DNA from 4 places in the Edwardsiella tarda ATCC 15947 genome. Region 3 is predicted to be linked to each of the others. Evidence: predicted binding sites of a transcription regulator. Region 3 holds the regulator's gene; each other region holds the start of a gene.
The links. Region 3 encodes PhoB, which activates phosphate uptake and scavenging genes when phosphate is short. Its sites were predicted from a motif close to CTGTCATAAAACTGNCNNAT; they were not measured.
Positions count from the first base shown of each region.

Region 1: the regulator PhoB is predicted to act here: its motif matches at 5,832-5,851, upstream of pstS (phosphate ABC transporter substrate-binding protein PstS).
Region 2: the regulator PhoB is predicted to act here: its motif matches at 5,186-5,205, upstream of pitA (inorganic phosphate transporter PitA).
Region 4: the regulator PhoB is predicted to act here: its motif matches at 2,053-2,072, upstream of glpT (glycerol-3-phosphate transporter).

Region 1 covers NZ_CP084506.1:3,598,686-3,606,566, forward strand. Annotated here, with positions in the region: gene atpD (F0F1 ATP synthase subunit beta) at 1-566, shown strand, start outside; gene DCL27_RS16670 (F0F1 ATP synthase subunit epsilon) at 586-1,005, shown strand; gene glmU (bifunctional UDP-N-acetylglucosamine diphosphorylase/glucosamine-1-phosphate N-acetyltransferase GlmU) at 1,286-2,656, shown strand; gene glmS (glutamine--fructose-6-phosphate transaminase (isomerizing)) at 2,870-4,699, shown strand; gene DCL27_RS16685 (glycosyltransferase) at 4,768-5,604, opposite strand; gene pstS (phosphate ABC transporter substrate-binding protein PstS) at 5,954-6,994, shown strand; gene pstC (phosphate ABC transporter permease PstC) at 7,055-7,881, shown strand, end outside.
Region 2 covers NZ_CP084506.1:176,918-184,798, reverse strand. Annotated here, with positions in the region: gene DCL27_RS00910 (sensor histidine kinase) at 1-1,423, opposite strand, end outside; gene mgtA (magnesium-translocating P-type ATPase) at 2,220-4,931, shown strand; gene pitA (inorganic phosphate transporter PitA) at 5,211-6,707, shown strand; gene DCL27_RS00895 (sodium-dependent transporter) at 6,827-7,881, opposite strand, start outside.
Region 3 covers NZ_CP084506.1:2,449,414-2,457,294, reverse strand. Annotated here, with positions in the region: gene DCL27_RS11435 (SbcC/MukB-like Walker B domain-containing protein) at 1-1,377, opposite strand, end outside; gene sbcD (exonuclease subunit SbcD) at 1,374-2,603, opposite strand; gene phoB (phosphate response regulator transcription factor PhoB) at 2,793-3,482, shown strand; gene phoR (phosphate regulon sensor histidine kinase PhoR) at 3,509-4,807, shown strand; gene ppx (exopolyphosphatase) at 4,943-6,472, opposite strand; gene ppk1 (polyphosphate kinase 1) at 6,488-7,881, opposite strand, start outside.
Region 4 covers NZ_CP084506.1:418,908-426,788, reverse strand. Annotated here, with positions in the region: gene glpB (glycerol-3-phosphate dehydrogenase subunit GlpB) at 1-209, opposite strand, end outside; gene glpA (anaerobic glycerol-3-phosphate dehydrogenase subunit A) at 199-1,848, opposite strand; gene glpT (glycerol-3-phosphate transporter) at 2,277-3,632, shown strand; gene glpQ (glycerophosphodiester phosphodiesterase) at 3,744-4,817, shown strand; gene DCL27_RS02025 (glutathione S-transferase) at 5,042-5,653, shown strand; gene selA (L-seryl-tRNA(Sec) selenium transferase) at 5,760-7,151, shown strand; gene selB (selenocysteine-specific translation elongation factor) at 7,148-7,881, shown strand, end outside.

The DNA of each region.
Region 1 (7,881 bases), 1.1 Mb from region 3:
CGGAAGAGATGGGTGTGTTGCAAGAGCGTATCACCTCAACGAAGACGGGCTCTATCACCTCCGTACAGGCCGTATACGTCCCGGCGGATGACTTGACTGACCCCTCCCCGGCGACCACCTTCGCCCACTTGGATGCGACCGTCGTACTGAGTCGTCAGATCGCCTCGCTGGGTATCTACCCGGCCGTTGACCCGCTGGATTCGACCAGCCGTCAGCTGGATCCGCTGGTGGTGGGTCAGGAGCACTACGATACCGCACGCGGCGTGCAGTCCATCCTACAGCGTTATCAGGAGCTGAAGGATATCATCGCCATTCTGGGTATGGACGAGCTATCCGAAGAGGATAAGCTGGTGGTTGCCCGTGCGCGTAAGATCCAACGCTTCCTGTCTCAGCCGTTCTTCGTGGCCGAAGTGTTCACCGGTTCTCCGGGTAAGTATGTGTCACTGAAAGACACCATTCAGGGCTTTAAAGGCATCATGAACGGTGACTATGACCATCTGCCGGAGCAGGCGTTCTACATGGTGGGTTCTATCGACGAAGCCATGGAAAAAGCCAAGAAACTGTAACGCCTGATAGGAGGGTGATATGGCTATGACTTTCCATCTGGATGTGGTCAGCGCGGAGCGTCAGATGTTCTCCGGGCTGGTGCAAAAAATCCAGGTGACGGGTAGTGAAGGTGAGCTGGGTATCTACCCGGGTCATGCTCCGCTGCTTACTGCCATTAAGCCTGGCATGGTGCGTATCGTTAAACAGCACGGCGAGGAAGAGTTTATCTACTTGTCCGGCGGCATCCTTGAGGTGCAGTCCAGCGCGGTAACCGTGCTGGCCGATACCGCTATCCGTGGTCAAGACCTCGACGAGGCGCGCGCGATGGAATCGAAGCGTAAAGCCGAAGAGCACATCCGTAGCTCGCACGGCGATGTCGACTATGCTCAGGCATCCGCAGAGCTGGCCAAGGCGATTGCGAAACTGCGTGTAATCGAACTGACCAAAAAAGCGATGTAAGCAGACAGACTGCCGCAAAAACCTCTCCCATTGGAGAGGTTTTTTTTATGGTGAAAAAAAGTGTTCTCCCCTAATCGATTACGGGTTGCTTATTAAGCGCTAACCCTAAAAACAGCGCACGAGGCAGAGAGTGTTTGCCCTTGCGGCGCCAAGTTATCTATCATCACCCCATCCCTTCAGGCTCACGGGTCTGAGCGTGTTTTGAGTAGAGAAATATGTAGTAATCCTGCTGGCTAACAGGTTTACTTGAGCCCATCAATTTGAATGGATCAGATTGCTTATGTCGACACATCCGTTAAGCGTGGTCATCCTTGCCGCCGGTAAGGGGACCCGCATGTATTCCGATCTTCCCAAGGTATTGCATCCGCTGGCAGGTAAGCCGATGGTGCAACATGTCATCGACAGCGCATTGACGCTGGGCGCACATCAGGTTCATCTGGTCTATGGTCATGGCGGCGAGTTATTGCAGTCTCGTTTGGCCGGTCAGCCATTGAATTGGGTCTTACAGGCACAGCAGTTAGGTACCGGTCATGCGATGCAGCAGGCGGCACCTTATTTTGCCGATGATGAAGATATCCTGATGTTATACGGTGACGTGCCGCTGATCGCGACTGCGACGCTGCAACGCCTGATCGCTGCCAAACCGCAGGGAGGGATTGGACTATTGACCGTCAAACTCACCGATCCGACAGGCTATGGTCGTATCGTGCGTCAGGATGGTGTGGTTACGGGTATCGTCGAACATAAGGATGCCAGTGAAGCACAGCGCCATATCGATGAGATTAATACCGGTATTCTGGTGGCGAATGGTGCGGATCTGAAACGTTGGTTGGCACGTCTGGATAACAATAATGCCCAGGGTGAGTTTTACATCACCGACATTATCGCCATGGCTCATCAAGAAGGGCGGCGGATTGAGGCGGTACATCCCGATCACCTGTATGAGGTTGAGGGCGTGAATAACCGCTTGCAACTGGCTGGCTTGGAGCGAGCTTATCAGCAGCAGCAGGCGCAGCGTCTGTTGTTAGCGGGCGTCATGTTGCTCGACCCGGCGCGTTTCGATCTGCGCGGGGAGTTGTGTCATGGACGTGATGTGATCATCGATACCAATGTGATCATTGAGGGTAAGGTGACATTGGGTGATCGGGTGCATATCGGCAGCGGTTGCGTGCTGAAGGATTGTCAGATTGCCGCCGATAGCGTGATCAGTCCCTACACGGTGATCGAGGGGGCGGCGCTCGCCGAATCCTGTACTGTGGGGCCATTTGCGCGCCTGCGCCCCGGTGCCCGTTTGGATGCTCAAGCGCATGTGGGTAACTTCGTCGAAATGAAGAAGGCGCATTTAGGCCATGGTTCTAAAGCCGGTCATTTGAGTTACCTCGGGGATGCGCAGATTGGTGCGGGGGTGAATATCGGCGCCGGTACGATCACCTGTAACTATGACGGTGCCAATAAGCATCAGACGGTGATCGGTGATGATGTATTTGTCGGTTCCGATAGCCAACTGGTGGCGCCGGTTACCATTGGCCGCGGCGCGACCATTGCGGCGGGTACAACGGTAACGAAAGACGTTGGCGACGATGAGTTAGTCCTTAGCCGGGTGAAACAGTCACAGATCCGCGGTTGGAAACGGCCGGTGAAGAAAAAATAAGCGCGATCGCTGCGGCCTGACGGCCGCAGCGGTTTTGCGCTGTACTCCAAGCAGGAGTACAGCGCAAAACATAATAACGCGCCCTACAACAGATAAGGCGTGGCCCCACTCTCTACAAGGCTCGGGGCAACGACGTAATACGTCGTTTATCAATCAGATCGATACGGGCATCGACAAACCGCCTTGGTGGTTTTGTTATAGGAATTAAATCGTATGTGTGGAATTGTTGGCGCAGTGGCGCAACGTGATGTCGCAGATATTCTGTTAGAAGGCCTGCGCCGTTTAGAGTATCGCGGTTATGACTCGGCGGGATTGGCGATAGTCGATTCTCAAGGCCATGTACAACGTTTACGCCGAGTCGGCAAGGTCAAGGCATTGAGCGATGCTGTCGCCCTATCTCCGATGATCGGGGGAACCGGTATTGCCCATACCCGTTGGGCGACTCATGGTGAGCCGAGTGAACAGAATGCGCACCCCCATGTGTCCGGCCACATTAGCGTGGTACACAACGGTATCATCGAAAATCATGAAATACTGCGCGCGCAATTGATCGAGCGTGGTTATCACTTTACCTCTGAAACCGATACCGAAGTGATTGCCCATTTGGTGAACTGGGAGCAGCGTCAAGGCGGATCCCTGTTAGAGGTCGTTAAGCGGGTGATCCCACAACTACGAGGTGCTTACGGTACCGTCGTCATGGATAGCCAACAGCCTAACGTACTGGTCTGTGCACGCTCCGGTAGTCCATTGGTCATCGGTCGCGGTATGGGAGAGAACTTCCTCGCCTCCGATCAGCTTGCCTTGCTACCCGTAACGCGTCGCTTCATCTTCCTGGAAGAGGGGGATATTGCCGAGGTGACGCGTCATAGCGTGACCATTTTCGATGCGAGTGGTGCGGCGGTAGAACGCGCCGAGATTGAGTCCAACGTGCAGTACGATGCTGGTGACAAAGGCAATTATCGTCACTACATGCAAAAGGAGATCTATGAACAGCCTCAGGCCATTAAAAATACCCTTGAGGGGCGTTTTAGCCATGGCTGCATCGATCTGAGCGAACTGGGTGAGGCAGGGGATCGCCTGTTATCACAGGTGGAGCATGTGCAAATCATCGCCTGCGGCACCTCTTATCATTCTGGCATGGTGGCGCGTTATTGGTTTGAGGCATTGGCCGGTATTCCTTGTGATGTGGAGATCGCGTCGGAGTTCCGCTATCGCAAGTCTGCGGTGCGCAAGAACAGCCTGATCATCACGCTATCTCAGTCCGGTGAAACGGCTGATACTCTAGCGGCGTTGCGTCTGTCAAAGGCGATCGGCTACCTGGGATCGCTGGCGATTTGTAACGTCGCCAGTTCATCGCTGGTGCGTGAGTCCGACCTGGCATTGATGACGCGTGCCGGTACCGAGATCGGTGTGGCTTCAACCAAGGCCTTCACCACGCAATTAACGGTGTTGCTGATGCTGGTGGCGCGTATCGGTCGTCTGCATGGTATGGCTGCCGATATCGAGCATGATATTGTTCATGCGCTACAAGCCTTGCCGAGCCGTATCGAACAGATGCTGTCGCTGGATCGTAGCATCGAAGCGTTAGCTGAGGAGTTCCTGGATAAGCATCATGCATTGTTCTTAGGGCGTGGTGATCAGTACCCGATCGCGATGGAAGGTGCGCTGAAGCTGAAGGAGATCTCCTATATTCATGCCGAAGCCTACGCCGCTGGCGAGCTGAAGCATGGTCCATTAGCACTGATCGATTCCGATATGCCCGTGGTGGTGGTCGCTCCGAACAATGAACTGTTGGAGAAACTAAAATCCAACATTGAAGAGGTGCGCGCCCGCGGTGGTCTGCTGTACGTTTTCGCCGCCCAAAGCGCCGGGTTTAGCGAAAGTGAAGGGATGCGTATCATTGCGTTGCCGCATGTAGAAGAGGTGATCGCGCCGATTTTCTACACGGTCCCATTACAGCTGCTTTCGTACCATGTTGCATTGATCAAAGGTACTGACGTAGATCAGCCGCGTAATTTGGCTAAATCTGTCACCGTTGAGTAAGTCTTCGTCTGTGATGATAAGGGGATGAGTATTCATCCCCTTTTTTAGTGGCGCTCTGCAAGCGTGCGTTAGCGGGCTAACGAAGCGAAGAGATAACGTAACCACCACAGCGGTTTCCACCAACGTTTTTGCTGCGGCAACGTTACCGGGAATAGATTATGACGGTAGATGATACGCCATTCAAAATTAAGGAACATACGACTGTGCCCATATTCATCGCCATAGTTTTCACACTCATACCGTTTTTGCCGATCGATCGGTGTATTCGCCGATAAGTCACGCTCTAGACTATGATAGCTTTTTTCACGATCTAACTTTCTTTCATAACAGACAAACTTTTTAGGCAAATATTTCTGTCGAGAACCATGGTATTTGTGATATTTAACAAAGCGATAGTCTTCCGCACCATAATTCCCAGCGAACTCTTCGTCATAGCCAAAGTGACGGAAGAAACGCGCTCGCGACATAAAAAAGAGATTGGAATGGCCTTTGTAGAGGCCACGCTCATCGCTGCGGCGATAAATTTTATAAAAATTTCTACCTGGGTTTTTAGTTTTAATTAAATAGCTTAACGTCTCTTCGGGTAGTTCATGGTCAAGATCAGTGAGCAATATCTTATCTGACTTTGCATAGGTCACACCGAGATTGCGCGCTCCGGCTTGGTTCCACTTAATATCTTCAGTAATTTTTAGCCAGGTAATGTTTAAATCAAACTTTTCAATTTGATAAGAAATCGGTGAGCCATCATCGATGATAATAAATTCAATTGCGCTACGCAGGGATAACGGTAGTTGCTCATACTTTCTCAACAAAGAAAATATAGATTCAAGACTTTTCTGATTGCAATAAAAATGTGTCACATAAGACAGTTTAATATGTTGCTTATCGTTATCTTGGTGAATCATTTATTAGTTACCCTGTAAACATATCTTATGATATAGAAAATTTTTATATTATCCCATGAATGGTTAGCAATATCATCAAAGAGATAGATGATTATCTGATCGTAAATGTGATACTGTCTAGAAAGTTGCATAAGAAGCTTATCCTCGCCACTGGGCTGTCGTTCATAAACGTGGTCGTCTCGGATGCTCCTCTGACTTCTTCTCCTCCTTCTCCCTCCCACGATCAACTGTCATAAAACTGTCATAATCCATACATTTTACTGTCATCAAACTGCCTTATTTTGCTTCCTGCACCATACTTGATCCGATTGTTGATACGTTAGCTTGATAACGCTTCCCTGGAGGGAATATGAAACTGATGCGTACCGCTGTCGCTGGGATTGTCGCCGCGACCGTCTCCTTGAGTGCCACCCCGGCCTTCGCCGCTGAGAGCCTGACAGGTGCCGGCGCTACCTTCCCGGCGCCGGTTTATGCCAAGTGGGCCGATTCCTACCAGAAAGAAACCGGTAACAAAGTGAATTATCAAGGTATTGGTTCTTCAGGCGGCGTGAAGCAGATCATCGCGAACACCGTCGATTTCGGTGCCTCCGATGCACCGCTAAGCGATGAGAAGCTGGCGGCCGACGGTCTGTTTCAATTCCCTACCGTGATCGGTGGGGTCGTGATGGCAGTGAACCTACCGGGGGTGAAGTCGGGTGAGTTGACATTAGATGGTGAGACGCTGGGCGACATCTACCTGGGTAAGATTAAGAAGTGGAATGACGCGGCGATCGCCAAACTCAATCCGGGCGTTAAACTGCCGGATCAGAATATTGCCGTGGTGCGGCGTGCGGATGGTTCCGGTACCTCTTTCGTCTTTACCAGCTACTTGAGCAAAGTTAATCCGCAATGGAAGGCCGATGTTGGTGCCGGTTCGACGGTGAATTGGCCGACCGGTTTAGGGGGTAAGGGCAATGACGGCGTCGCCGCTTTTGTCCAGCGTCTGCCGGGCTCTATTGGCTACGTCGAGTATGCCTACGCTAAACAGAATAAGTTGGCGTACACCAAACTGGTTTCTGCTGATGGTCAAGCGGTTAGCCCGACGGAGGTCAGCTTCAGCAATGCGGCTAAAGGGGCCGATTGGAGCCGCTCTTTCGCTCAGGATCTGACGAACCAGGCGGGCGATAATGTATGGCCGATCACCTCGACGACGTTTATTCTGGTGCATAAGGCATCGACCAAGCCAAAGCAGACGGCTGAGGTACTGAAGTTCTTCGATTGGGCCTATAACGATGGCGCCAAGCAGGCCAATGCATTGGATTATGCCACCTTACCCGCGTCCGTGGTGGAGCAGATCCGCGCGGCCTGGAAGACGAGCGTCAAGGATAGCGGCGGTAACGCCCTGTATTGATGATTTTTCGGCACGCCCTTCCGGGCGTGCCCTATCATGATCGTTTAAGAAGAGATAGACATGGCTGATTCGCCTTCCGTTAATAAACAGCCGATGATGAGAGCGCCGAGTAAGCTCGGAGATGTGATTTTTGCGCTGTTGGTCAAGCTGGCGGCGCTGATCACGTTGTTGTTGCTGGGAGGCATCATCGTTTCCCTGATCATCGCCGCGCTGCCCAGCATGGAGAAGTTTGGCTTCGCCTTCCTGTGGAGCAAAGAATGGGATGCGCCAGCAGAGCAGTTCGGGGCTTTGGTGCCGATCTACGGTACCTTGGTGACCTCGCTGATCGCGTTGATCATTGCCGTCCCGGTCAGTTTCGGTATTGCGCTATTCTTGACCGAGTTGGCTCCCAACTGGTTGCGTCGTCCTTTAGGGGTGGCGATCGAACTGTTGGCGGCGATCCCCAGTATCGTCTACGGCATGTGGGGGCTGTTTATCTTCGCGCCATTGTTTGCCGAATATTTTCAAACCCCGGTGGGTGAATTGCTGGCTGGCATTCCCATCGTCGGTACCCTATTTTCTGGCCCGGCCTTCGGCATCGGCATCCTGGCTGCCGGGGTGATCCTGGCTATCATGATCATCCCTTACATCGCGGCGGTAATGCGCGATGTGTTTGAGCAGACGCCGGTGATGATGAAAGAGTCGGCTTATGGCATCGGCTGTACCACCTGGGAGGTCATCTGGCGCATCGTTTTACCCTTCACCAAAAATGGGGTGATCGGTGGCATCATGCTGGGTCTGGGGCGTGCGCTGGGGGAGACCATGGCGGTCACTTTCGTTATCGGTAATACCTACCAGCTGGATAGCTTCTCGTTGTATATGCCGGGTAACAGTATTACCTCGGCATT
Region 2 (7,881 bases), 1.4 Mb from region 3:
CGACGATCGGTTGCAGGGAGAACGCCGGCAGCCGGGTCGCCAGCAGTGCCTCATCGACACTCACCGCCACCGTCAGATTCTCGGCGAAACGCGCCTTCTCGATCGCCAGATAGGCATCCACATGCTCCAACTCATCCGCCAACGTCACCTCATCACCATTGCGCTTCAAATTCTTACGAAAGAAGGTCGACAGCGACAGCACCAGGCGGCGCGCATGATCCGGGTCGCGACGGATCACCGCCGATAAGGTATTTAAGGCATTGAACAGGAAATGGGGATTTACTTGGGCATGCAGCAGTTTAATCTGGGATTGGGCCAGCAGTTGCTTCTGCTGTTCATACTTGCCCGCCAAGATCTGCGCCGACAGCAGATAGCCGATCCCCTCGCCGAGGGTGCGATTGATGCTGGAAAACAGGTTATTCTTCGCCTCGTATAGCTTAATGGTGCCCATCACGCGATTATCCTCACCGCGTAATGGGATCACCAGTGACGACCCTAGCTTACAGTGCGGTGTGATCGAACACTGATAAGGCACCTCATTACCATCGGCATACACCACCTGATTGTGTTCGATGGCGCGTAGGGTATGGTGCGAGGTGATCGGCGAGCCCACCAGATGATGATCATCCCCGATGCCGATAAAAGCCAGCAGATGCTGGCGATCGGTCAGCGCCACCGCCCCGACGCCTAACTCCTCATACAGGATGCGCGCCACCTTCATGCTATTCTGACGATCGAAACCCCGGCGCAATATTCCGTCGGCCCGCGCGGCGATCTGCAACGCCTTGGCGGAGAAGGCGGAAGAGTACTTGTCGACGATCGCCCGTCGATCCAACAGGATGCGCATAAACATCGCCGCGCCGATGCTGTTGGTGATCATCATCGGTAAGGCGATATGCTCTACCAACTCCTCGGCCTCCCAGAAGGGACGCGCGATCAGGAGGATGATCCCCATCTGGAGTAACTCTGCCAGTAAGGCTATCGCCCCGACTACCCACGGAGTAAACAGCAGATCAAGGCGATGATGACGCAGCATTTGCCGATGCAAGAGGCCGCCCACCAATCCCTCCACCACCGTCGAGATCATGCAGGCGAGCGCCGTCATCCCCCCCATCGAATAGCGATGTAGCCCGCCGGTCAGTCCCACGAGAAAGCCGACGCTCGGCCCACCCAGCACCCCACCGAGCACCGCACCGATCGCCCGCGTGTTGGCGATCGAGTCATCGATATGCAGGCCGAAGTAGGTGCCCATGATGCAAAACATCGAGAAAGTGAGGTAGCACACCAGCTTATGCGGCAGACGGATCGTCACCTGCATCAATGGAATGAATAGCGGGGTTTTACTGAGCAGATAGGCGATCACCAAATAGACGCACATCTGCTGCAACAGCGAAAGGATTAGATCCACCTGGCTGACGGCCATAGAGATACTCTTTCCGACCACAGAGAGTGCCATTGTAGCCGCCAGTGCAGGCGCATCGCTGCGCGCTGGTAGACAAAACGACGACCCGAGGCCGTAAAAAAAAAGCCAGCACCCGAGCTGGCTAAAAATATGGAAGCAATGTGAGCAATGTCGTGCCTTCCTGGCGAGGCCTGAGCCACACGTGGAAAACGCATTAATGATAATCATTATCAATTGGTTTTGTAAAGTACTTTTGTAAAAAAGTACGAGGCACAGAAATATTATTATCTATTGATATAAAAGGGATTTAATTTTTCGAGTCGTCAGGATGGAACATAAGCATACCTTTGTTAACGATTGGTTTAAGTGTGTACGGTTTACACACTCCCGGCACAGAACTATAGTTAGCGCACTTTTTATCGCGGGAGATAGCGTCAATTGGACAGTCAGAGTCATCAGGAAAACACGCACTTATCCTTGGCAAGCTGACCATCTTCCCGATGTGCTGCTTGCCGAACCCAGGCGGGCAGCAACACTTCATCTCGAACTGCTGCATACCCTAATGTAATCATCTGCCTTGTGTGTACCGACACGCCGGGTGAAATGCGGACAGTTATCATGTTGTTCTATACCCAAGCCCTATTTCCTCCAGGCGCATAAGCGCCGATGCGGGGAGGCGTAATGCCACCCTCGCACTGAGACGCCGTGCATGACGCAGGCTTTGTCACGCCTGGCGTTTCCCTCTTCTGCTTCAGCTATCCACACCTTTCGCCGGGCGGCAAAGGTGCGCTTAAAAATCAGCCCAGAGTACAGCTCTATGACTCAAATGATCGACCAAAACAGCGCGATCCAGAAAGGACGCCGGGAAAAAACGAAGAAAAACTACGCCATCGCCGATGAGGCTCGCGTCAGCCTCGATGCCACGCTGGCCACGCTCTCCGCCAGTACCCAGGGATTAGAGGCGGCGGATGCCGTGGAGCGGTTACAACTGCATGGCCCCAACCAGGTCGCCCATGAGAAGGCGCCACCGGCGCTGGTTCAGTTCGTCATGGCCTTCAACAATCCCTTTATCTACGTATTGATGGCCCTGGCCGTGATCAGCTTCGTCACCGATTACTGGTTACCGCTGCGCCACGGCGAACCGACCGACCTGACCGGTGTGATCATCATCATCGTGATGGTCTCCCTCAGCGGCCTGCTGCGTTTCTGGCAAGAGTTCCGCACCAACAAGGCTGCCGAGGCGCTCAAGTCGATGGTACGCACCACCGCCACCGTGTTACGACGCGCCCACCCGTTCGCCCAGGGCGAATGCCATGAGATCCCGATGCAGCAACTGGTGCCGGGCGATATCATCCTGCTCTCCGCCGGCGATATGATCCCGGCCGACGTCAAACTGATCGAGTCACGCGATCTGTTTATCAGTCAGGCCGTACTAACCGGTGAAGCCTTACCGATCGAGAAATACGACGTCACCGCCAATGTGCGGGAGAAGTCCAGCGAGGCCTGTACCGGTGAGGGCAGCCTATTAGAGCTGGCGAATATCTGCCTGATGGGTACCAACGTCTCCAGCGGCACCGCCAAGGCGGTGGTGGTCGCCACTGGGAACCGCACCTATTTCGGCTCCTTGGCTAAATCCATCGTCGGCACCCGCTCCCAGACCGCCTTCGATCGCGGCGTCAACAGTGTCAGCTGGCTACTGATCCGCTTTATGCTGGTGATGGTACCCATCGTGCTGTTGATCAATGGCTTCACGAAGGGGGACTGGACCGACGCCGCCCTGTTCGCCCTGGCCGTCGCCGTTGGCCTGACCCCGGAGATGCTGCCGATGATCGTCAGCTCTAACCTGGCGAAGGGAGCCATCACCATGTCGCGCCGCAAGGTGGTGGTTAAACGGCTCAACGCCATCCAGAACTTTGGCGCCATGGATGTGCTGTGTACCGACAAGACCGGGACGCTGACGCAAGATCGCATCATCCTGGAACACTATCTGGATACCCAGGGCCAAGCGAATCCGCGTGTCTTGCAACTGGCCTGGCTGAATAGCTACCACCAGAGTGGCATGAAGAACCTGATGGATAAGGCGGTGATCCGCTGTGGACAGGGTAATCCGGCCATCGATGCGATGTCGGGCTACAGCAAGATCGACGAGCTGCCGTTCGACTTCAGCCGGCGCCGCCTCTCCATCGTGGTCAGCGACGAGCAGCGCAACCATACCCTGATTTGCAAAGGGGCCGTCGAGGAGATGATCGCCATCGCCAGCCATATCGAAGAGCGGGGCCAGATCCTGCCGCTGGATGAGGCACGCCGCCACGCGCTGCAAACCCTGGCCGAGGCGTATAACCGTCAAGGCTTCCGTGTCCTGATGCTCGGTACGCGCGATCTCGGTCACGATGGCTGCGCCTTCCCACTCAGCATCGCCGACGAGCGGGATCTGATCCTGTGCGGCCTGTTAACCTTCCTCGATCCGCCGAAAGAGTCCGCCGCCGCCGCGATCGACGCTCTGCGCGAAAATGGTGTTATGGTTAAGGTCTTGACCGGCGATAACCCGACCGTGACCGGCAAGATCTGCCAAGAGGTGGGATTGGAGCCGGGTGAGGTTCTGCTCGGCAGCGATATCGAGCGACTGGATGATCAACAGTTGGCACATGAGGCCGAACGACGCACCGTCTTTGCCAAGCTGAGTCCGTTGCAGAAGTCTCGTGTGCTCAAGGCATTACAGAATAATGGCCACACCGTCGGCTTCCTCGGTGATGGCATCAACGATGCGCCGGCGCTGCGCGATGCCGATGTCGGTATCTCCGTCGATACCGGTACCGATATCGCCAAAGAGTCGGCGGATATCATCCTGCTAGAGAAGGATCTGATGGTATTGGAACAGGGGGTGATCACCGGACGTGAGACCTTCGGTAACATCATCAAATACCTGAACATGACCGCCAGCTCTAACTTCGGCAACGTGTTCTCTGTCCTGGTGGCCAGCGCCTTTATTCCGTTCCTGCCGATGCTGGCCATCCAGCTCTTGCTGCAAAATCTGCTGTATGATCTGTCACAGATGAGCCTACCCTGGGATCGCATGGACAAGGAGTTTCTGCGCAAACCGCGCAAGTGGGATGCCAAAAACATCGGCCGCTTTATGCTGTGGATCGGCCCGACCTCCTCCCTGTTCGACATCGCCACCTATGCCCTGATGTGGTACGTCTTCTCCGCCAACAGCATCGCCCATGAGTCGCTGTTCCAGTCCGGCTGGTTCATCGAGGGGTTACTGTCGCAGACCCTGGTGGTGCATATGCTGCGCACCCAGAAGATCCCCTTCATCCAGAGTTGTGCCGCACTGCCAGTGATGCTGACCACCGGTGTCATCATGGCGTTAGGGATCTACATCCCCTTCTCGCCCCTGGGGCACTTTATCGGCCTGCAACCGCTGCCGTTGAGCTACTTCCCGTGGTTGGTCGCCATCCTGTTGAGCTATTGCGTTCTGACGCAGCTGATGAAGCGTTTCTATATTCACCGCTTCGGTCAGTGGTTCTAATCCTACCGATGCGCCGCTTCGCGGCGCATCGGCCACATTGGTGCGAAAAGCGGCGTAACTCGCCGAATAAACAAAGAAATACCATTACAATGCCAATCATGATATAAAAAATTTTTACTGTCATAATGCTTATAACTTTATGAAATACTAAGAGTAGTCTTAAGTTCATACCTCCTTTTGTCATCGGCAAATCAAAAAAACGTCATATTTTCCTTTTCCCCGGCCAGTCTTCTCGCCGATAATGCGCCGCGTTCATGTCCACAAACTGGCGTAACGCATATGCTACATCTCTTTGCAGGGCTAGATTTCCATACTGGCCTAATGTTAGTCCTCGCACTGCTGTTTGTGCTGTTCTACGAAGCCATCAATGGCTTCCATGATACGGCCAACGCGGTCGCCACCGTCATTTACACCCGTGCACTGCGCTCGCAGATCGCCGTGGTAATGTCCGGTATTTTTAACTTCCTCGGCGTCATGTTGGGCGGTCTGAGCGTGGCCTATGCCATCGTTCACCTGCTGCCGACCGATCTGTTGCTGAACGTCGGCTCTTCCCATGGTTTGGCGATGATGTTCTCCCTGCTGTTGGCGGCGATCATCTGGAACCTGGGCACCTGGTACTTCGGCCTACCGGCCTCCAGCTCGCACACCCTGATCGGTGCCATCATCGGTATCGCGCTCACGAACGCGCTGATGACGCACACCTCGGTGGTCGATGCCCTCAATATCCCTAAGATGATTGAGATCTTCCTGTCATTGATCATCTCGCCGATCGTCGGCCTGCTGCTGGCGGGTCTCATGGTATGGTGTTTGCGTCGTTACTGGAGCGGCACCAAGAAGCGTCGCCGCATCCATATGACGCCGGCCGAGCGCGAGAAGATCGACGGCAAACGCAAGCCACCGTTCTGGACGCGTATCGCCCTGATCGTCTCTGCCATTGGTGTCAGCTTCTCCCACGGCGCCAACGACGGCCAGAAAGGGATCGGTCTGCTGATGCTGGTGTTGATCGGCGTCGCCCCGGCGGGCTTCGTGATGAACATGGATGCCACCGGATATGACATCGCCCGTACACGCGATGCCATCACCCATCTGGATCAGTATTATCGCCAACATCAGGCTGACCTGAGCCATGTCATCAACACCGAGCCGGAGATCCCGGCGAGTGAAGAGGGACAGGGCAGCAAGATCTTCCATTGCAACCCGGCACGGGCGCAAGTCGCCATCGCCAGTGCGCAAGGTATGCTGGCCGATCTGCAAAACTATGATCAACTGACCGTCGATCAACGCAGCCATATGCGTCGCCTACTGATGTGCGTGGCCGATACGGCCGGTAAGGTCGCCAAACTGCCGGAAACCAGCGATAGCAACAAACGCTTCCTGGGCGACCTGCGTAAAGATCTGCTGGCGACCGTCGAATATGCTCCGATGTGGATCATCGTCGCCGTCGCACTGGCCCTGTCGCTGGGCACCATGGTCGGCTGGCGTCGCGTTGCGACGACCATCGGTGAGAAGATCGGTAAGAAGGGGATGACCTATGCACAAGGGGTGTCGGCTCAGATGACCGCCGCCATCTCCATCGGTGTCGCCAGCTATACCGGGATGCCGGTTTCCACCACTCACGTGCTCTCCTCGGCCGTGACCGGCACCATGCTGGTCGATGGCGGCGGCGTGCAGGGTAAGACGGTGAAAAACATCCTGCTGGCCTGGGTATTAACCCTGCCGATGGCGATCGTCATTTCCAGTCTGTTGTACTGGCTGGCGTTAACCTTCGTCGTCTAAACGCCCGCTAATGAAGACTAAGCCCGTCATTGACGGGCTTTTTTTTACCTCAGGCGCATCGGCGCGCACCTGGTACGACGCGATACCTACAACGACAGGATCACGCCCAGCGCCCCCTCTTACCACACGCCATGTAACAAGATCACCCCGATGCATAACGGAGCCGCATAGCGCCAGGTAAAACGCAACGCCCGGCGCCACAGCGGCGACAGAGTCGACGGCAACAACCCTTCCAGTCGAGATGACCAACCGAACAGCAGGCAGATGACGATGGCGAACAGCGGCATCATCAGGTTAGAGGTCAGAAAATCCAACCAGTCGAACAGCGAGCGCCCCGCCCAGGTGTAATCCGCCAGTGGGCCAAACGACAGTGTAACCGGGATGCCTGCCAGCATGATGCTGGCGCTGACCAACAGAGTGGCATTACGGCGCGACCATCCCCAGCGGCCACAGGCGAAGGCCACGATATGCTCCAGTAAGGAGATAGAGGAAGAGAGTGCCGCCAGCAACAGCAAGATAAAAAATGCCGACGCCCACAGTGAGGCAAAAGGCAGATGACTAAAGAAGACCGGCATGGTCATAAAGGTCAGCCCCGGTCCTGCGCTCGGATCCAGACCGGCGGCACTCAGCGCCGGAAAGATCATCAAACCGGCCAGCACACAGACCAGACAAGAGAGCGCCACCACCCACAGGCTGGATCGCGCCACGCCATCACTACTCGGCAAGTAGGCACCATACGTGGTATGGATCCCCAGGCCGACGGACAGGGAAAAGAAGGCTAAGCCCAACGCATCCAAGACGCTTTTTCCGCTCAGATGGCTAAAGTCGGGCCACAGAAACAGGCGTAAGCCGGCGGTGGCCCCCGGCAAGGTCAACGCGATGACGATCAACGCTACCATGATCAACAGCAACAGCGGCATCATCACCTTCACCGCCTTCTCCACCCCGCGCTGTACCCCGCCCAATACCACATAGGCGGTCAGTGCGGCGAACAACAGGTGGGTCACGACTGGCCAATAGGGATGACTAATATAGTGACTGAACAGCGCCTGAAATCCCTGTGCATGGTCGCTCTGCAAGCGCCCGGCCCCCGCCATCAACGCATAGCCGACTGTCCAGCCGCCGACCACACTATAAAAACTGTAGATGCACCAACTGGTCACGATACCGAGCA
Region 3 (7,881 bases):
CGCCTCCGCCGCCTGGCGGGCTAGGAGATCCGCGTATCGCTGTGCCTCGGCGCTCAGGGTGGCGCGCTGTTCGAACCACACCTGCCAGCGCGCGAGGCGCTCGCTCCATTGGGCATGTGTACTCGTCGCCGCCCGTTGCCGTTGCAGGGCATCATATTCGTGCTGTAACGCCTGGCGTTGTGCCGCGAGTTGCTGTTGCTGCTGGTGTAGACGCTGCTGTTGCTCGAGGCTCTCTTGGCACTGTTGCGCGCGTTGCCGCTCCGCCTCCTCCAGCTTTCCGAGCGCGTGATCGAGCGGCACGACCTGTTGGTTAATCAACGTCTGCGTCGCGTCGCGCCGTTGGCGGAAGCACTGCTGCTCGTCGAGTGCCTGCTGTAATGCCTGCTGCAGGGGGGCCTGCTGGCGGTGTAGTGCCGCGAGTTGGTCGGCCAGTTGCTGTTGATGCTCGACGGCTTGGCGTAGATCCTGTTCGGCCTGAGTCCACCCTTGGTAGTGCGGGTGTAGACGCAGCGCCGGTTCGGCTTGCGCGAGACGTGTCAGTTGCGGCTGGATCGATAGCCAATGCTGCTGTTCCTGTGCCGCTAACGCTTCGGCCTGGCTCAGCGCCTGCCGATGCTCTTGTTGGCGCCGTAACCAGGCCTGTTGCTGTTGCGCCTGCGCGAGCTGAGCGCCTAACTGCTGCTCCTGCTGTTGTCCCTGTTGCAGCTCACCTTGCAGTGCGGCACGTTGCTCCTCGCTGAGCAACGCGACGCCGGCCACCCGCTCGCGCAGCGTTTCCAGTTCGAGCTTAGCCTGCTTAAAGTGTTCGAAGACGGCGCTGGAGAGTTGGCCGTAGATCTCGGTACCCGTCAGCTCCTCTAACAGCTCGGCACGTTTACCGGCATCGGCATTGAGAAAGGCGGCGAATTGCCCCTGGGACAGCATCATCGACTTGGTGAAGCGGCCAAAGTCGAGGCCGGTCAGTTCGGCGACGCGTTTTAGCTTGTCGTTGATCTTGTCACACAGGATGGTGCCATCATCGAGGCGAGCCAGCTCGGCACGGGGGGCCTGCAGCTTCCCATCCGGGCGCTGATTGGCGCGGCGCTGGCTCCAGAAGGCTCGGTAGCCGACCCCTTTGACTTCGAACTCGACCTCGGCCAGCGACTCGGCGGTGCCTCGGGTCATTAATTCATTCTGGCTGGCGGAGATGGTGTCCAGGCGTGGCGTCTGGTGATACAGCGCCAGGCAGATGGCGTCGAGTAGCGTCGTCTTCCCGGCACCGGTGGCGCCGGTGATGGCGAACAGTCCGCTGTCGCAGAATGGTGGGGCACTGAAGTCGATCTTCCATTCGCCGCGCAGCGAGTTGATGTTTTTAAAGCGTAGACTCAGGATCCTCATGCCGACGCCTCCCCAGGTTGGGCCAGTTCGATCTCGTGACACACCTGCTGAAACAGTTGCCGCGCGCGTGCCTGCTGTGTCGCATCGCCCTCTGACTCCAGCGCCAGGCGGCGATTAAAGACCTCGTCGGGCGTCAGTTCACTCAGGGTTTCACCCGCCTGCATGGTTAAGGCGCGTTGGCGCTGCTCTCGGCTGCGGCGTAGCAGCAGGATCTCCACCGGTAGGCTCGCCGCCTGCTGCTGCAAGGTGCGCTCGGCGTCGCTGAGCCAGCCGTCGCTATCGATCTCGATGTCTAGCCAGATCGGTTTCTCCGTCGCCTGGTCGCGTAATGCCTCCAGGGCGGCGCCGATCTCGGCCAGATTCCCCTTCAGCAGGCGCATCGGTTGGCTCTGGGGAACCGCCAGAGGGGTGATTGCCTGTAATCCCTGGGCGTTCAGCTCAACCAGGCAGACACTCTTGGCGCTGCCCAACTCGTCGAAACTGAGCGGGATCGGCGAGCCGCTGTAGCGAATGTGCTCGGCGCGGCCGACACGCTGTGGCCGGTGGATATGCCCCAGGGCGATATAGTCGGCTGGCGGGAAGGCGCTGAGCGGCAAGGCATCCAGCGATCCGATGTAGATGTCGCGTACCGATTCGGAGCGACTGGCGCCGATGGCGGTCAGATGACCGGTGGCGACGATCGGCAGATCCTGTCCCAGCGTCTGGCGTAGCGTCACGGCGCGTTGATACAGGTTCTGGTAGTGTTCGCTGATGGCGTGCTGTAACGCGAACTGTTTATCGTCTGCCGACTGACCGGCCTGGCTACGTAGCAGATCGCGCGGGCGGAGAAAAGGCACCGGACACAGGATGGCGCCGGGCGAGCCATCGCGCTGAGTGAGCAGCAGCGGCGCGTCGTCAGGCTGGGCATGGCTGATCACCTGGGTATGTAGGCAGGCCAACAGATCGCGCGACTCATTGAGGGTCGCCACGGAGTCGTGGTTACCGGCGAGGACGATCAGTTGGCAACCGCTCGCCTGGAGTGCCACCACGAAGCGGTTGTACAGCTCGCGGGCGTAGCTGGGGGGCGTGCCGGTATCAAACAGATCACCGGCGACGATGATGGCATCGACGCGATGCTGCTCGGCCTGTTGCTGCAGCCAGTCGAGAAATGCCCGGTGTTCATCGGCCCGGCTCTTGCCGTAGAAGTGCTGGCCAAGATGCCAGTCGGAAGTATGGAGTAGACGCATGGAGTCCCTTGGCAACGGGTGGCGTGCCCGCGTGGGCGGGCGGAAGCGATGGCGCTCAGTATACGCGGTGGGTATGGGGCGCGCCAAGGCACCCCTCGTCGAGGGCACACGGCATTACGCTTTTTTCATAAATCTGTCATAAAAATGACGCATAATTGCGGACGAATGACAATTACCTGGGAAGTCGATATGGCCAGACGCATTTTAGTCGTGGAAGATGAAACCCCCATCAGGGAAATGGTGAGTTTCGTTTTAGAGCAGAACGGCTATCAGCCGCTGGAAGCGGAGAGTTACGACGGTGCGTTGAGCCGGCTGTGCGAACCCTATCCCGACCTCATCCTGTTGGATTGGATGCTCCCGGGCGGCTCCGGCATTCAGTTGATTAAGCATCTGAAGCGTGAACCGGCCACGCGTGATATTCCGGTGATGATGCTGACGGCGCGCGGCGAGGAGGAGGATCGGGTGCGGGGCCTGGAGGTGGGGGCCGACGATTACATCATCAAGCCGTTCTCGCCCAAGGAGCTGGTCGCGCGTATCAAGGCGGTGATGCGCCGCATCTCGCCGATGGCGCTGGAGGAGACCATCACCCTACAGGGGTTGAGCCTCGACCCGGTCTCGCATCGGGTGATGGCCGATGAGGCGCCGCTGGAGATGGGGCCGACCGAGTTCAAATTGTTGCACTTCTTTATGACACATCCCGAGCGCGTCTATAGCCGCGAGCAGTTGCTCAATCATGTCTGGGGCACTAACGTGTATGTAGAGGATCGTACCGTCGATGTCCATATTCGCCGCTTGCGTAAGGCGTTGGAGAGCAGCGGCCACGATCGCATGGTACAGACCGTGCGGGGCACTGGCTACCGCTTCTCCGCCCGTTTCTGATTGCCGCAGGCGATGGAGTCCTGACTGTGCTTGATAAACTATCCTGGAAGACGCTGCTCGCCGAGCTGCTCTTGTGCTGTGTGCCGGCCTTGTTGCTCGGTGCGCTGTTCGGTTACTGGTCCTGGTTCCTGCTGTTGGCGCTCTGCCTGTTGTGGCTGTGGCAGGGGTGGAACCAATTACGCCTCTCGCACTGGTTATGGGTGGATCGCAGCATGACCCCCCCGAGTGGACGCGGCAGCTGGGAGCCCTTGTTCTATGGGCTGTATCAGATGCAGCAGCGCAATCGACGGCGGCGGCGTGAGTTGACGCTGTTGATTAAACGCTTCCGTAGTGGGGCGGAGTCGCTGCCCGATGCCATCGTGATGCTGACCGATGAGGGCAATATCTTCTGGTGTAACCAACTGGCCCAACACCTACTCAGCTTTCGCTGGCCGGAGGACAACGGTCAGAATATCCGCAACCTGCTGCGTTATCCCGAGTTTAGCGCGTATCTGACCTCGGCCGACTATAGCCAGCCGTTGACGCTGCACCTAAATAGCGGACGCTACATGGAGTTTCGGCTGATGCCCTATAGCGAGGGGCAGCTGTTGATGATCGCGCGTGATGTGACGCAGACGCGTCAGCTGGAGGGCGCGCGGCGTAACTTCTTCGCCAACGTCAGCCATGAGTTACGTACACCGCTGACGGTGTTACAGGGCTATCTGGAGATGTTCGGTAGCGACGAGATGCCGGCGGCCCAGCGCGAGAAGGCGCTCGCCACCATGCAGGCGCAGACGCGGCGCATGGATGGTCTGGTACAGCAACTGCTGGTGTTGTCGCGTATCGAGGCGGCGCCGCACATCGACCTCAACGCGCTGGTGGATGTACCGGCGCGGCTCCATCTGCTGGAGCGCGAGGCGCACTCCCTCAGCGACGGTCGTCACACCCTGCGCTTTATCATCGACGAGACGCTACGGGTACGCGGCAACGAAGAGCAGCTCGGTAGCGCGGTCTCCAACTTGGTGTATAACGCGTTGAATCATACGCCGCCGGGCAGTGAGATCACGGTAAGTTGGCAGCGTACGCCGCAGGGTGCGCGCTTCACGGTCCGTGATAATGGCCCGGGGATCGCCAACGAGCACCTGAGCCGTCTGACCGAGCGGTTTTACCGTGTCGATCGTTCCCGCTCGAGCCGTACCGGCGGTAGCGGATTGGGGCTGGCGATTGTCAAGCATGCCTTGCAGCATCACGATGCACAGTTGGAGATCAGCAGCATCGTAGGCCAGGGGAGCTGTTTCGCCTTCACCCTGCCGAGCCATCTGGTGGTGAGCGCCGATCCGCGCTGATGCCGCAGGGCGAGGCCGGTTCATCCCTCTCTTGCTCTTGGCGGGCTCAGCGTCCGCCTCCCTTTCTGCCCGGCGGGGGGAGCGGCGCTGGCCGTCATCCGACTCGCTGGGCAATGGTGCACGCAGCGGCGGCGTCTAGGCGGGGGTTAACTCCTCGATGATCAGCCCCCAGCCTTCGACATCGCGCCAATAAGCTTGCTCCTTCTCCAGATCTAACTGCATCAGGCTGTTTTGTCGCAGATAATGGGCGGGGAAGCGCAGCACCCACTGGAGTCCACTGGTTTCTAATTGGAGAGTCTGGGGTGGTGTGGTGGCCTGACGCTGGTTATTGAGTAGGGTCGCGAGGCGGAGGATCTGGATCAGCGGCAGATACTGCTTCTTCTTGAACAGGGCGAAGCGTGGCAGATCCGCCAGACGCAATGCCTTGCGTTGGCAGCGAACCAGCGTCGCCAGCATCAACTGCTGCTCCTGAGTGAAACCGGGGAGGTTGGTGTATTGCAAGATATAGGCGGAGTGACGCTGCATGCCGCTGTGGTTGATGCTCAGGCCCACCTCATGCAGCGCGGCCGCCCAGTTGAGCAACGCCTCCAGCTGTGGATGGGCCAGGCGCGGGTTTTGCGCCATCCACTGCGCGTACAGTTGACGAACGCTGGCCTGGACGCGCTGCGCCTGTTCGCGATCGATGTTGTAGTGCTCCGCCAGGCTATGCGCGGTACGGCTCCGGATATCCTGGTGGCGGAAGCGCCCCTCCATCTCATACAACACCCCTTCGCGCAGTGCGCCGTCAGACAGGCGCAACTGTTTGATCGCCAAGGCATCGAACACGCCGCAGAGGATGGCGAGGCCGGGGACGAAGACCTGGCGCCGCTCCTCGGAGAGGCCGGGTAGGCGCAGCGCATCGACCCGTGGGTAGCGCAGCACCTCGTCGCACAACATCGCCAGCCGCGCCGGGGTGATTAACCCATCCTTCTCGCCCATCGCCACCAGCACCTCATAGGCCGCCTTGATCGAACCGGAGGCACCCAACGCGGCATTCCACCCCTGAATGCGATACTGCCAGGCCATATTCTCCAGCTTCTGCGCCGCCGCCAGACGGGCACGCTGGAAGTTGGCGGGGGTAATCACCCCACCGGCGAAGAACTGTTGGGCGAAGCTGACGCAGCCCATACGCCGGCTCTCGACCAGCAGCGGATCAAAGTCTTCGCCGATCACCATCTCCGTCGACCCCCCGCCGATGTCGATGACCAGCTTGCGGCCCTTCTCCGGCTGCGTGTGGGCGACGCCCATAAAGATCAGGCGCGCCTCCTCATGGCCGGAGATGATCTCGATGGGGTAGGGGATCACCTTGGCGGCGCGTTTAAGAAACTCTTGGGCGTTATCCGCCTGCCGCAGGGCATGGGTACCGACGATGCAGACGTTCTCCGCCGGGAAGCCCTGTAGGCGTTCGGCGAACAGCGCCAGGCAGGCCAAGCCGCGTGCCATCGACTCCTCACTCAGTCGCTGCTGATCATCCAAGCCATCGGCGAGGTGGACGCGCTGCTTGAGCCGTCCCAGGATTTGTAGCGCGCCGTTGACGACGCGGGCGATCACCATGTGAAAGCTGTTAGAGCCGAGATCGACGGCGGCGATCTCCTGCGGACGGGGCGAAGAGGGAATCAGCGGCATAGGCGGCAGTCCGGTTTAGTCATGAGTTGGGGCAGCGAGGAGTGCCTGCGCCCGTTGAGCGTCGGCGGATTCCAGCGCCCGGATGTAGTCGTAGATCGCCAGTTGCGAACGCACCTTGCGGCGATTGCCGCGCGGCACCCGGCGGTTACTGAGTTCGCGATCGAGGTAGCGCGCCTTGACCGTATCGCTGAATTGCAGCTCCAGCAGTTCCAGCACCCGTTGCCGCAGCTGTGGATCGAGTAGGCGTACCCCCACCTCGATGCGGTAATCGATGTTGCGCGTCATCCAGTCGGCGGAAGAGAGGAAGACCTGCGGATCGCCGTGGTTGTCGAAGACATAGACCCGCGCATGCTCCAGGAAGCGATCCACGATGCTGATGGCGCTGATGTTGTCGCTCACGCCAGGGATCCCCGGCACCAGCGAGCACATGCCGCGCACCAGCAGACGGATCTTGACTCCGGCGCTGGAGGCGGCGTACAGGCGATCGACCAGCCCCTTGTCCACCAGGTTGTTGACCTTCAAGGTGATGCCGGCGCCCAGCCCGGCCTGGGCATGGGTGATCTCCTGATCGATGAGCTGATACAGCATGCGACGGGAGTTCTGCGGCGACACCATCAGATACTCGAAGTTGACCGGACGATAGGGGTTTTCGATGAAGTTGAACACCCGGCGTACCTCGTTGGTGATGCGCGCGTCGGCGGTGAGCAGCGAATAGTCGGTGTAGAGGCGTGCCGTCTTTTCGTTGAAGTTGCCGGTGCCGATATGGGCATAGCGCACGATGTCATCGCCCTCGCGGCGTGAGATCAAGAATAGCTTGGCGTGGATCTTCAACCCCGGCGCCGAGAAGATCACATGCACCCCGGCCTCCGTGAGCCGCTTGGCCCAGTGGATGTTGGCCTCCTCATCGAAGCGTGCCTGCAACTCGACCACCACGGTAACCTTCTTACCGTTGTGGGCGGCGTGGATCATCGATTCGATGATGCGTGAGTTCTTGGCCACCCGGTAGATGTTGATCTTGATCGCCAACACACTGGGGTCGAAAGAGGCCTGGCGCAACAGCTCTAGCACATGTTCGAAGGTGTGATAGGGGTAATAGAGCAACACGTCGTGATCGCGGATGGCGTCGAAACCGTTGCGGAAGCGATCGAACCATACGTGACGCAGGCGTGGCAGCGGGCGATTGAGCAGATTGGCCTTACCGACATTGGGGAACTTGATGAAATCTTTAAAGTTATGGTAGCGCCCCCCGGCAATCAGCGAGTCGTAGGAGGAGATGCCCAGCTTGCGGGTCAGCAGCGCGACTAATTCGTCGGGCATATCGCGCTGGTAGACGAAGCGTACCGGCTCGGCGGTGAGACGCTGCTTGAGGCTGGAGGACATCAGCTCCATCAGGCTGGACTCCATCTCCG
Region 4 (7,881 bases), 1.6 Mb from region 3:
TGACGCTGCAGCTCGTCGATCGCCGCACGCGGCTCGGTGACCGCCGTACCATCCGGCAGGCGCGACAACAGATCGAAGGAGCCGGAGGAGAAGTGCAGCGCGCTCTGCCCGGCGCTGACGATGGCGCAACGCTGTCCGGCCTCCGCCAGGCGAATGCCGCACACCAAACCGGCCAGACCGCCACCGATCATCACCGTATCAAATTTCATCGTCATTCTCCCCACGCTGCGGCGGCACGGCATCCATACCGCACAACCCCTGATAAACCCAACTGGTAAATTCGCTTTCGCGCAATGCATCGCCCCAGGCGATCGGGCGGATCCCCTTCCAACGCTCGTTCAGGAAGTGAGAGAGCTGCTCGATGGATTGTTGCGGCGTGGTGACCTTAAAGCGATTCAGCAGACCGGCGGCGCGGCACGCGCACAGCTCGCCCTGGCAGGTCCCCATCCCCACTCGGGTACGACGGCGCAGATCCACCAGGTTATTCACCGTCAGGGAGTCGACCGCGTAGCGGACCTCACCGGCGGTCACCGCCTCGCACTCGCATACCAGGCTGCTATTCAACCGATCGCCGCTCAGCAGACGGTCGGCGCGATCGCCATGGCGATACACCGCCGAGCCGCGGATCGGCGCCGGTAGGGAGATCACCTTGCGCAGCGTCTCTTCAGCCGACTGTTCAGAGCCAGGCAGCGGCTCGCTGGCGGTGGTACAGGGTGTGGTGACGCCCAACTTCTCGCACACCTTATCCGTGGCCCATTCGGCCATCAGCCGGTAGGTCATCAGCTTGCCGCCGGTGATGGTGATGAACCCCTCCATCCCATCGCGCGCGGCGTGATCGAGCAGCACGATACCGCGGCTCACGTTACGACCGCTCGGGTCATCGTCGCTGGCCACCAACGGACGAACCCCGGCATAGGCGCGCAGGATGCGGGTTGCCGCCAGCTTCGGCGCCAACTTTTCGCCCTCACGGATCAGGACATCGACCTCCTGCGGCGTGACCAGCATGTTATCGATCTGATCGTAGTCGATATGGGTCGAGGTGGTGCCGATCAGCGAGATGGTGTCGCCCGGTACCAGGATGTCGGCATCCGCCGGCTTACGGCAGCGGTTGATCACCATGTTATTGATGCGGTGGCCGAGGATCAGCAGCGCCCCCTTGGCGGGGAACATCTTGATGCGCAGATCGGCGTATTCGGCGATGTGCTGCCCCCAGATCCCGGCGGCATTCACCACGATCTGCGCGTGAATGTCGTAGCGCTGCCCCGACTTATGGTCGAGAACGCGCACCCCGTTGACCCGATCGCCTTGGCGCAGCAGGCCACACACTTCGTGATAGGTCAGTGCCTGGGCGCCATGTTCGCGCGCATCCAGCATGTTGGCCGCCGTCAGGCGGAAAGGGTCGACCGTGCCATCCGGCACACGTACCGCCCCAATCAGACGCGGGTTAGCCGCCGGCTCAAGGCGCAGCGCCTCAGCCGGATCGATGGCCTGCGCCTCGATACCGGCGGCCCGGCAGGCCTCGACAAAACGCGGTTGATAGGCCAGATCGTCTTCCGGCAAGGTGATAAACAACCCATCGGTGCGCTCGACACAGTGGCGGGCGATGCGTTTTAGAATGCGGTTCTCTTCAATACATTCACGCGCTGATTCACCGTCGGTCACCGCATAACGGGCACCGCTGTGTAGCAAACCATGATTACGGCCTGTCGCGCCCGTGGCGATGTCGTGACGCTCCAGCAGAATACAACGCAGGCCGCGGCGCGCGCAGTCACGGGCGATACCGGCGCCGGTGGCGCCGCCGCCGATAATGACGACGTCAGTTTCCTGTGATGCGGGGCTCTGTAACATGAGTGGCTCCCAAGCCAAAGAGTGGTAATGCGCTTAGTAAGCCATATTGCGGACTAAAAATGTTTGATAAGGAGCAAATACGCGCACAAAACGAAAATAGAAAGACCATAAAAGCTCATCAATGTGATCAATATCACCCTAGCTAGACGCATATATCATACAAATTACCTTATTTTTTTACTCAATCGGTTAATTTGTCGCTCAATTTCATAAAAGTGTAACAATATGAGGACTCTCTCACAGTCTGATTGTTCGCAATTGCCTATCCTGCGCTCGAAAATGAAAACGAAAAGGGTATCTGGCGGCATAATTCACTGCTAGGCGCGCCTATTTTGTTTTTTTACCTATGAGCGTGTGCCTTAACCGATTTCACTGGGGAAGCGGATTTAGGACCAAACAAACAATAAATAACGTCATCGGAGAGAGTTATGTTAAGCATGTTTAAGCCCGCGGCGCATAAGTCGCGGTTGCCAGACGCGCAGATAGACCCGACCTATCGTCGTCTGCGCTGGCAGATTTTTATGGGGATCTTCTTTGGCTACGCCGCTTACTACCTGGTGCGTAAAAACTTCACCCTGGCGATGCCCTACCTGGTCGAGCAAGGCTTCTCCCGTGGCGATCTCGGTTTTGCCCTCTCCGGCATCTCCATCGCTTACGGCTTCTCTAAATTCATCATGGGGTCGGTCTCTGACCGCTCCAACCCGCGCGTCTTCCTGCCGGCCGGCCTGATCCTGGCCGCCGTGGTGATGTTGGTGATGGGCTTCGTCCCGTGGGCCACCTCCAGCATCATGGTGATGTTCGTGCTGCTGTTCTTGTGCGGCTGGTTCCAGGGAATGGGGTGGCCGCCGTGTGGCCGTACCATGGTGCACTGGTGGTCGCAGAAGGAGCGCGGCGGGATCGTGTCGGTATGGAACTGCGCCCATAACGTGGGCGGTGGCCTGCCGCCGCTGCTGTTCCTGCTGGGGATGGCCTGGTTCAACGACTGGCATGCCGCACTCTATATGCCCGCCTTCGCCGCCATCCTGGTCGCCCTGTTCGCCTTCGCCATGATGCGTGACACCCCGCAATCCTGCGGCCTGCCGCCGATCGAAGAGTATAAGAACGACTACCCGGACGACTACTCCGCCAAGGCGGAGCAGGAGCTGACCGCCAAGCAGATCTTCATGCAGTATGTCTTCCCCAACAAGCTGCTGTGGTATATCGCCATCGCCAACGTATTCGTCTATCTGCTGCGTTACGGCATCCTGGACTGGTCACCGACCTACCTGAAAGAGGTGAAACACTTCGCGCTGGATAAGTCCTCCTGGGCCTACTTCCTGTACGAGTATGCCGGTATCCCAGGGACCCTGATCTGCGGCTGGATGTCTGACAAGGTCTTCCGCGGTAACCGTGGTGCCACCGGGGTGTTCTTTATGACCCTGGTCACCATCGCCACCATCGTTTACTGGCTTAACCCGGCAGGTAACCCCAACGTCGATATGGCCTGCATGATCATCATCGGCTTCCTGATCTATGGTCCGGTGATGCTGATCGGCCTGCACGCCCTGGAACTGGCACCGAAGAAAGCGGCCGGTACCGCGGCAGGCTTCACCGGCCTGTTCGGCTACCTGGGTGGCTCCGTGGCCGCCAGCGCCATCGTCGGTTACACCGTCGACTTCTTCGGCTGGAACGGTGGCTTCATGGTGATGATCGGCGGCGGCATCCTGGCCGTCATCCTGCTGCTGGTGGTGATGATCAACGAACACAAACAGCATCTGCGCGAGCAAGCAGAGAAGCGAGCCTAAGCCTCAACGGCGGCGCCTCATGCGCCGCCCTGCTTAACCGAAGGCTGTGCCGCGCATGCGGGGTACAGCCTTTTTTGTAGCCTTAACCCCACCAGAGATAAGGATAATTCTATGAAAATTAATGCAATAGTAGCCAGTCTCCTGCTCGGCGGCACCTTGGCGATGAGCGCCTATGCCGCGAATGATAAAGTGGTCATCGCTCACCGTGGCGCCAGCGGCTATCTGCCGGAGCATACCCTGCCAGCCAAGGCGATGGCCTACGCCCAAGGCGCTGATTTTCTAGAGCAGGACCTGGTGATGACCAAGGACGATCAGTTGGTGGTGTTACATGACCACTATCTGGACCGGGTAACCGACGTCGCCGAGCGCTTCCCCAACCGAGCCCGTAAGGATGGCCGCTACTACGCCATCGACTTCACCTTAGATGAGATCAAATCCCTCAAATTCACCGAAGGGTTCGATCTCGAAAAGGGTAAGAAAGTACAGAGCTATCCGGGCCGCTTCCCGATGGGGAAATCCGACTTCCGCGTGCATACCTTTGAGGAGGAGATCGAGTTTGTCCAGGGGCTCAACCACTCGACCGGTAAGAACATCGGCATCTATCCCGAGATCAAGGCGCCGTGGTTCCACCAGCAGGAGGGCAAAGACATCTCCGCCAAGGTGTTGCAAGTCCTCAAACAGTACGGCTATAGCGCTAAGGATGACAACGTCTACCTGCAATGCTTCGATGCCAACGAGCTCAAACGTATCAAGCATGAGCTGATGCCGAAGAACGGACAGAACCTCAAGCTGGTACAGTTGATCGCCTACACCGACTGGAACGAAACCCAAGAGAAGAAGCCGGACGGTACCTGGGTCAACTACAGCTACGACTGGATGTTTAAACCGGGCGCGATGAAACAGATCGCCCAATATGCCGACGGCATCGGGCCGGATTACCACATGCTGGTCAGCGCCGACTCACGCAAGGGCGACATCAAGCTGACGGAAATGGTGAAGGAGGCGCATGCCAACAAGATGGCAGTCCACCCCTACGCCATCCGGGCCGATAAGCTGCCGGACTACGTGAGCAACGTCGACCAGCTGTATGAGGTGATCTACAACCAGGCGGGCGTCGATGGGGTATTCACCGACTTCCCGGACAAAGGCGTGCAATTCCTGCAGAAGCAGGGGCAGCATCAGTAAGTCATCACCGGGGGGATAGCGGCACCTCTCCCCTCACCTCGCATTGTGGCGGGTCGGGCGTCATCATCGCCATGCCTCAGCGACACGCTCCCCCGCCCACTCGCGCCGAGTGCATTCTCGCCAACGCGAGCACAGTCTCATCGATCAAAACTCTGCCATACTAGAGCACGGCGGCGCATCCCCTTCCCCTTTGCGCACGCGCCGCCCGCTAACCGGAGGCCCGCATGAAACTGATCGGCAGCTATACCAGTCCCTTTGTGCGTAAGATCTTTGTGCTGTTGTTGGAGAAGCAGCTCACCTTCGAATTCGTCAGCGACAACCCCTATCTCGACGACGCACGCGTGCTCGCCGTCAATCCGCTGGGTAAGGTTCCGGCCCTGATCGCCGACGACGGGGAGATCGTCTTCGACTCCCCTCTGGTCGCCGAGTACCTCGACGCGTTGACGGCGGCCCCCCGTTTCCTGCCGCAGGATCGTACCGAGGCGTTGCGTGTACGCCAGGTCGAGGCGCTGGCCGATGGGATCTGCGACGCCGCCGTCACCATCGTCCGTGAGCTACGCCGTCCGGCGGAGCGCCAAGATAGCGCGGAACTACAACGCCAACGCGCCAAGATCCAGCGCGGATTGGATGCGCTAGAGCGGCAGGTCGCCGAACGGCGCTGGCTGAATGGGCCAGAACTCAACCTGGCGGATATCGCCACCGGCTGCTGCCTGAGCTACCTCAACTTCCGCCGCGTCTATCCCAACTGGTGTGTCGGGCGCCCGGCCTTGGTCTGCCTGGCGGAACGTCTATTCCAACGCGACAGCTTCCTGCGGACCGTACCGCCTGCCGACTAAGGCAGACACCGGCGGCGGCATGTCACTGTATTCCTCCGCCGCCAGCCTTTATCATGGGGGAAATGTCGCCCAGCGTAGCTAGCAGATAAAGGTACGGAATAGTCCAATGAGTTCAGATCATCAGGCGCTTTACAGCCAGATCCCCGCGATCGACACCCTGTTGCGTACGCCGCCCTGCGTCGCCCTACAGGCGCAATACGGCAGTCAACTCGTGACCCAGACCCTGCGGGCGCTGCAACAGCAGGCCCGCGATGCCATTCAACAGCATCAGGCGTTACCCGACTGGTGCGTGGACTGGGCGCAGGCCTGTGCCAGGCAGATCACCGCCGCCCTCACCCCCGCCCTGCGCCGGGTGTTCAATCTGACCGGAACGGTACTGCATACCAACCTGGGGCGGGCGCTGCTGGCCGAGCAGGCTATCGCCGCCGCCAGCCAGGCGATGGAGAGCGCGGTCACCCTGGAGTACGATTTGGACGATGCCGGACGCGGCCACCGCGACCGCGCCATCGCCGAGCGGCTGTGCGCCCTGACCGGAGCCGAGGATGCCTGCCTGGTGAACAACAACGCGGCGGCGGTGCTACTGATGCTGGCCGCCCTGGCGCCGGGACGCGAGGTGATCGTCTCGCGCGGTGAACTGGTGGAGATCGGCGGCGCCTTCCGCATCCCTGACGTGATGACCCAAGCCGGCTGCCGTCTGCATGAGGTGGGCACCACCAACCGCACTCATCTGCACGACTACCGCCAGGCCATCAATGAACAGAGTGCGCTGTTGATGAAGGTGCATACCAGCAACTACGCCATCAGCGGCTTCACCGCCGCCGTCGGCGAGGCCGAGCTGGTCGCCCTGGGGCATGAGCATGGCCTGCCGGTGATCAGCGATCTGGGCAGCGGTTCGCTGCTGGACATGACCCGCTACGGCCTGCCGGCCGAACCGATGCCGCAACGTCTGCTGGCCGACGGCGTCGATCTGGTCAGCTTCTCCGGCGACAAGCTACTGGGCGGGCCACAGGCCGGGATCATCGTAGGACGGCGCGATCTGATCCGCCGCCTGCAACGCCATCCGCTCAAACGCGCCCTACGCTGTGGCAAGATAACCCTGGCGGCGCTGGACGCCACCCTGCAACTCTATCAACAGCCGGAGAAACTGAGCCAGGCGCTGCCTACCTTGCGCCACCTGACGCGCGAGGCCGGTGCGATCGCCGCCTGCGGCGAACGCCTACTCAGCCGACTACGCCCCCACTACCAGGCGACATTCGACCTGGCGTTGGAGGCGTGCCTCTCTCAGATCGGCAGCGGCTCGCTACCGGTGGATCGCCTGCCCAGCTACGCCATTACCCTCACGCCTCGCGATGGACGCGGCGGCACCCTGACGGCGCTGGCCGAACGCTGGCGCGCCCTGCCTTGCCCGGTCATCGGCCGGATCCAGGAGGGTAAGCTATGGCTCGATCTCCGTTGCCTAGAAGATGAACAGGCGTTACTACAGGAGCTGTGCCAATGATCATCGCTACCGCCGGACACGTCGATCACGGCAAAACCACCCTACTGCACGCCTTGACTGGGGTCGATACCGACCGTCTACCGGAAGAGAAACGGCGCGGCATGACCATCGATCTCGGCTACGCCTACCTCCCCTTGGCGGATGGACGCGTGCTCGGCTTTATCGACGTGCCCGGACATGAGAAGTTTCTCGCCAACATGTTAGCCGGCATCGGCGGCATCCCACACGCCCTGCTGGTGGTCGCCTGCGATGACGGCGTGATGGCGCAGACGCGCGAACATTTACTGCTGCTGCGTCTGGCGGGGCGTCCGGCACTGACCGTGGCGCTGACCAAGGCGACGCGGGCGGATGAGGCGCAGCGAGCACGAGTACGCGCCCAGGTGCAGGCCCTGCTGGCCGAGCAGGGCTGGCCCGACGCACCGCTGTTCGAGACGGATGCCCTCAGCGGCCTGGGCATCGACGCCCTGCGTCAACACCTGCTTAGCCAGAGTGCGGTCCCGGCCCGCGTCGATCGCCGCTTCCGCTTGGCCATCGACCGCGCCTTCAGCGTCAAAGGCAGTGGCTTGGTGGTGACCGGTACCGCGCTGGCGGGCCGAGTACGCGTCGGCGATACCCTGTGGCTGACCGGCTGCGACAAGCCGGTGCGGGTGCGTACCCTGCACGCCCAGAATCGCGACACCCTGGAGGCCGAGGCGGGCCAACGTGTGGCGCTGAACATCAGTGGCGACGT